2 regions of the Halobacillus sp. ABA4_118 genome follow, and region 1 is predicted to be linked to the other one. Evidence: riboswitches for the same ligand, from Rfam matches in the RefSeq annotation. Region 1 holds a riboswitch; the other holds the start of a gene.

Region 1 (3,211 bases):
CCCCTCTATGGCATAGGGAACTTTACGGCCGGAAGCTTTTTCGAAAGCCTTCACGAGCTGAAGAACACTGTATCCTTCACCTGTTCCAAGATTATACGTTTCGATTCCAGTTTCGCCTGCTGTCTTTTCCAACGCATGCACGTGTCCTCTCGCAAGGTCCACGACGTGAATGTAATCTCTTACTCCTGTCCCGTCAACCGTCGGGTAATCGTCACCAAACACCTTCAATTCAGGGAAATGACCGACAGCCACCTTTGTAATATAAGGCATCAGGTTGTTCGGAATCCCTGAAGGATCCTCACCTATGCGGCCACTCGGGTGCGACCCGATCGGATTAAAGTAGCGGAGAACAGATATACTCCACGATTCATCAGAGACATATAAATCCTGAAGAATTTCCTCAAGCATCAGCTTCGTACGGCCATAAGGATTTGTGGCCCCGACCGATGCACTCTCCGTAAGAGGAAGAGAGTCAGGGGTGCCATACACGGTGGCGGATGACGAAAAGATCAGCTGTTTAACATCAAATTCCTTCATCACTTCACACAGCATCAACGTCCCCGTAATGTTGTTATGATAGTACGTCAGCGGCATAGAAACCGATTCACCGACCGCCTTCAGTCCTGCCAGATGAATGACAGCTGTAATATCGAAGTCATTGAAAACCTCTCGTAAAAGGTCCTGATCCCGCAGATCCCCTTCTACAAACGTCAACGTCTTCCCTGTCAGTTCCTGCACACGCAGCAGGGATTCGGGGTGGCTGTTCGATAAGTTGTCCAGAACGATAACCTCATGGTCCCTCTCCAATAATTCAAGACAGATGTGGCTGCCTATGTATCCGGCCCCGCCTGTAACTAAGATCATTGCCTCTCCTCCTCTATCAATCTCTTACCTTGGAATGTACAGGAAAATTAAGGATATGTCTACTATAAAAGGAAAGGAGCCCTCCTTTAGGCTCCCTTATAAAAGTCCTCGATCTGTTCATTTTTCGACATTTTTACGCCATTCAGCCCATTTTTCAAGAAAATTTTTGTATAATAATTACCAAGCATTATAATGGCTGGATTCATGATAATGGATGAACCCGTGACTTTCTGCCAGCCTCTGACTTTTCGACTTCTGAGAGAAGGAGACGGTCAGTATTTCCAAACCTGTTTCCTGACGAAGCTGCTTCAAATCCTGCATGCGGTCCAGGGACCATTGATCTTTCGCAACCGAGGAGTAATTGTAATTCTCCCACATAATGCCGTCTACATAAGGATACGTTGTGGTCGACAACGTGCCGAACCCCCAGTTTTGAATAAGGGACAAGGAAGGGTACTGACGCCGGATTTCCTGCAGGAAGACGGCCATGCCCGCACGCTGGTCATCCAGTACATCGGATCCGCAGTGTTCGTTATCGATATTGCCGACAGTATCTAAAAAGACACCGTCCAAACCCTTATCAGCCACCTGCTTCTCAATCTCAGCCAGCAGCACCTGCTGATAATGATCAGAGGTGATATCGGTCAGATAAGAATCCCATTCCGGATAATAGACACGCTCACCGTCCCGGTGGAAAAAGTCGGACTCTTCAAGCTGACTGATCAACGCCGTATTCCAGTTATCAGCTTCCATGGTGTTGATATACCCATACACCAATGTCCCGGACTGCTGAATCGTTTCAATCTGGCTTTTAGTATAGAACACCGGTTCAATCATGACAGCATCATACGCCTGCATCTTATTCAAGACTGCTTCGGTCGGAGAATCATAATAAATTTTATAGGACTGCACATTGGAAAGTGGATGAGAAGATTGTGCAGAAGTAGATAGAGGGGAAAGTACAAGACCAGCGGCTAAAACAACAAGAAAACTCTGTTTCATTTTTGTGAGTATACCCATAATACGCCTCCTGATTATTCAGAGAGCGGCTGTGGCATTGCAGACTGGCAATCGGCTCCTGTGAGGAACTACGACCCATGTCTTTGCGCCCTTATCTTTCGATAAGTTTGCCTTTCTCTATTTAATTTTATCCACATTATACCACAGGTTTAACATGTTAAAGTATTTTAAATCCACATGGAGGTGATTGGATGTTCTATCAACAATCCAGTTTTATCCGGAAGTTTATTGAACTGATCCTCGTATTTTTTGTATTGGGATTCCTTGATCAGACGTTGGAATGGAACATGCTGGAATGGACGCTGAACCCTGTCTTCTTTGCTGTCCTATTGTTTTCCCTCAGATACGGTCTGAATTTTGCTCTTTTGAGCTTTTTTGCTGCATTATTCTATCATGTGTATGACATGTATCAGCGGGACGGGGACTTGTTTCTCTTATTCTATGATCCCGCCAATTATTTATCTCTCCTCTTCCTACTCCTGACCGGCGTCATTACAGGGCTGTACAGCACGTCCTTCCGGGAAAGATATGAAAGTCAGCAGTATGTGCTGAAGGAAACTAAGGATGAAAATGAGGAACTAAAAACATCCTTAACTGCTCTGGAGCGGTCTCAACGGGTCATGCAGGCAAAGGTCCTTGATTCCGAGTACACCCTTTCCAGGATTTACGAAGTCGGAAAGACGCTTGATCAGCCTTCTCCAGAACTTGTCCGAAACGAGGCCGTTACGATTATCGGAGACCTGTTTGAAGCGGAAGACTTAGCTGTCTATCATGTCGACTCTTCTAAGAAATCGCTGCGCCTCCGCGTTCGAAAAGGAAATACCGAACGACTTCCGCAGACGATTTTCATTGATGATGCGGCCTCGATTTTCTCACGGGGGCTGAAGAACAAAACCATTACTTTAAAGACGGTTGATGATGAAGCCGATGCTCCAGTGCTGATCGGACCGATCGTCTACAATCAGGACGTACGGGAAATCCTCGTGATTGATCAACTTGATTTTGCCAAACTGACAAAATATGAAGTTCAAATCCTCTCTCTCGTGCTCGACTGGATGGCCAACCGGATCGAAAGAGCTGGAGAGTATCTTCGTAAAGAAGAAGAGCAGAAGATGTATCCAGGCACAAGTATTTATGATAAGGAAGCTTTTGACGAACTTGTTCAGCTTCAGGAAAAACGAGCGGAGAAATACGGGGTTCCTTATAGTGTCGTTTCCATCGATGTCAGCCCTTACAGGGAAATGTCGGTCGTGGAAGCAGAAATCATCCTGCGTGCCTACTTGAGAGAATTGGACATTATGGGCTACGACCAGACGGAGCAGCATTT
Region 2 (3,211 bases), 590 kb from region 1:
TTTGTTTTTATCACTATATCAACATCTGAATTGTCTGACAATTAACATAACGTAAAACGATGTTGGATAATGGTGGAAGTTGTGGCTGTTCTTTTTGTCAGGCATAAAAAAACCCTCCGGCAGGTCCGGAGGGGAAAGGATCAAAAGGTGAGCGTCTCGCCATCCTCAGGGATGTGAATAGACGGATAACCGCTCGTATAAGACTTCAACTCTTCTCTCGTTAACAGGCAGTGGTTCAGGGATTCCATGTGCACAGCGAGAATCTCAGACTCCGGTGCCGCCTGGGCGGCAGCTGTGACATCTTCTTTCGTCATCGTTATCGGCCCGCCCTCTAAAAATTGAGCGGCACCCGCGTTCACGACGATCACATCAGGACGGCGGGAGGACAGCGTCTGTTCGACTTCTTCATACCAGACCGTGTCCCCGGCAATATAAAGACTTTTTTCACCTTCTGCTTCAAAAAGGAGACCGGACACCTTTCCTGTCATAGCTGTCATTTCTTCCGACCCGTGCCGTCCCGGGGTACGGGTAATGCGGATCCCTTCCATATCCACGCCATTTTGGAAGGAGTGGACGTGGGTGAATCCGGCGTCCTGCACCGCACTCACATCTTCTTCATTTTGAGCGAACAGGGGCGTTTGCTTGGGGAGAACGTCCTTTGCTTCCTCATCAAAATGATCAGGATGAAGATGAGTGATGAAGACAGCGTCCACATCGGTCAGACTTTGGGCATCGACAGGCAGGGGGGCGGTCGGGTTCCTTAAATCCTGATGGGGCGTATCCGGGAAAGCCGGCATGGCTCCCTGTGAGGAAAGGAATGGATCGATTAAAAAGGTTTTTCCTCCATAGCTCACCAGTAATGTTGCATTTCGAATCAGCTTGATTTTCATAAAGGCTTCCTCCTTTTATCTCTGTTGACAATAGCGTACTATGAAGGGAAATAGGAGTACACCATATTAATCAAGTGTTTGGCTGAAAAGAGTTGAAATATGAAAGGAAGGCAGAAGTCATGGACAAAACGGATGAGAAAATTATAGAAGAGCTGAAGAAAGATGGCCGGATGACGATGAAGGAGCTGGGCGCACATGTCCATCTCACAGGACAGGCCGCAGCATCAAGAGTCTTGAAATTAGAAGACGAAGGGCTGATTGAATCCTATACCGTCCGCGTGAACGAAAAGAAGATGGGCTATCCTGTCCACTGCTTTTTGAATATCTACACAGACAGCCTGAATCATCAGCCTTATTTTACATTTCTCGAGAACCATCCATCATTCGTAAGGAATAATTATAAAATCAGCGGGGAGGGGTGCTATTTATTGGAATGCCGTTTTCCTTCCAATGAGGTCCTGGATGAATGGCTGGTAGAACTCAATCAACGGGTGAGCTATAAATTATCCATTGTCATCCGTAGCTAGAGGAGCATTCAATGGAGAATCCCCTGTCTTTCAACTCCCTGCAGATAAGGGAAAGGAAGTCTTGATCCAGTCCCATCTCAGCAGCCTGACGGTAGGTCAGAAGGAGAAGGGGGTCCGACAAGGTCTTGATCGACGAAGCGTTCAGGTGAACGAAGTGGTTTTTGTTATCGTCGCTGCTTTCCATAGGACGCGGGGGTGTTTTACTCATGGTTATGCCTCCTGAGCGGAGCCGGTTGCACTACTCACTCCCTGTGATTCAAGTGCCCACATTAGAAATCACAGTTCATCGTGTCTCGTTTATTTTATTTTGATACGTATACCCTTCCTTTCACAAAAGGAAACGACCTGAACCGCAGAATCTGTTTCTTATAATCGTCGTTGTTTATACTCTATTATTACCACAAAATGACTGATTTTGTAATAGGAAGAAAGACCATAATGTACAGGTTTGTACATGTTTTGTACATCTTCTTTTACATAGGGGTGACAATTTTCATAGACAAATCTGTTAGGAAATGTCGATAATAGAACAAAGGGATGCAAAAAGGAAAAGAGGGATAAGAGTGTTTGTGATCATTCAGGAATTTTTTATTAATATCTGCATCGTCATTGCCCTCGTTTTTATGTATCTGCAGTTTCGATGGACGAAGCTGCTGCCTGCGGTTTCAAAACAGAACAGTCAGTGGATCGACGGGGTGGCAGGCGGATTGCTTGGCATGCTGCTGATGTACTTTTCCATACAAGTGACTGAGCAGACGATTATCGATCTTCGTCACCTCCCGGTCATCCTTCTGATTTTATACATAGGCATCCGCCCGGCTTTGTTGAGTGCTGTCATTATTGCTTCCGGACGTTTGTTATACGGGGTCAATCTTTCTTCAATGGCCGCTGTCATCTTAATGATTTTCTTGTTCATCGGTTATATGTGGCTGTACCGGAAGCTTCATCACAGGGAGAGTCCGCTCAAATCCTCCTTTCAAATGCTGCTCTGGTCGAACATCGTCTTTTCGATTGTCATTTCCTTGGTGGTCAGAGACTGGGGCACACTGCAGTTTCTCATTCCCATCTACTGGCTGATTTCATTTATCGGTGGGATGCTGGCTTCCTACCTCGTCCATTACCTGCGGAGGTCTCATTATCTTTTTAAAACGTATGAAGAGCAGTCATCCGTCGATTATTTGACGGGATTATATAATGTAAGGGAGTTTGACCGCCTCTGGAACGATAGTGTGAGGAACGCCGTGGAAAAAGAGGAAGCGTTGACCCTGCTTGCCATCGACATTGATTTCTTTAAGCGCGTGAACGACACCTATGGGCACGCGGCGGGTGATGAAGTGCTGCGCCAGCTCGGGAGCACCTTGAATGAAATAACCCGATCCTTTGATATCGTATCCAGAAACGGTGGAGAAGAGTTCACCGTTATCCTTTTGGACTGCAGCAACGAAGCCGGCAGGGCGAAAGCAGAGAAAATTCGGCGGACGGTGGAACATCAAGCGTTTCTCCTGCCTGATGGAGAAAAGATTTCCATTACGGTCTCTATTGGGGTGAGTACATATCCTGACCATGTGTCGACAGCGAAGGAACTATTGGAAAAAGCGGATGAGTCGTTATATGAGGCGAAACACTCGGGGAGAAATAAAGTCATATCTGCATGAAAAAGGATGCCTGTGAGTCAGGCATCCTTTGGCTGTAGAAAAAGCCTGTGTCAACCTGTTAGAGTTGACCATTTGTCATGTAAAGGGTCACATTCCGCTTATCGGTGGATGAATGCCGCGGGCACGCCCTCAGCTGACT

Evidence for each region. Region 1 has a riboswitch for cyclic di-GMP ahead of ACXAGL_RS10735 (glycoside hydrolase family 191 protein). Riboswitches for the same ligand answer to the same signal wherever they lie in the genome.
Region 2: another riboswitch for cyclic di-GMP. It lies ahead of sda (sporulation histidine kinase inhibitor Sda); the one in region 1 lies ahead of ACXAGL_RS10735 (glycoside hydrolase family 191 protein).

Annotation. Positions count from the first base shown of each region.
Region 1 covers NZ_JBSWWS010000001.1:2,166,638-2,169,848, reverse strand. Annotated here, with positions in the region: gene galE (UDP-glucose 4-epimerase GalE) at 1-864, opposite strand, end outside; gene ACXAGL_RS10735 (glycoside hydrolase family 191 protein) at 1,042-1,884, opposite strand; cyclic di-GMP riboswitch class I at 1,920-2,006, opposite strand; gene ACXAGL_RS10730 (GAF domain-containing protein) at 2,076-3,211, shown strand, end outside.
Region 2 covers NZ_JBSWWS010000001.1:2,757,044-2,760,254, forward strand. Annotated here, with positions in the region: gene ACXAGL_RS13870 (MBL fold metallo-hydrolase) at 141-890, opposite strand; gene ACXAGL_RS13875 (Lrp/AsnC family transcriptional regulator) at 1,010-1,417, shown strand; gene sda (sporulation histidine kinase inhibitor Sda) at 1,404-1,625, opposite strand; cyclic di-GMP riboswitch class II at 1,636-1,719, opposite strand; gene ACXAGL_RS13885 (GGDEF domain-containing protein) at 1,981-3,072, shown strand.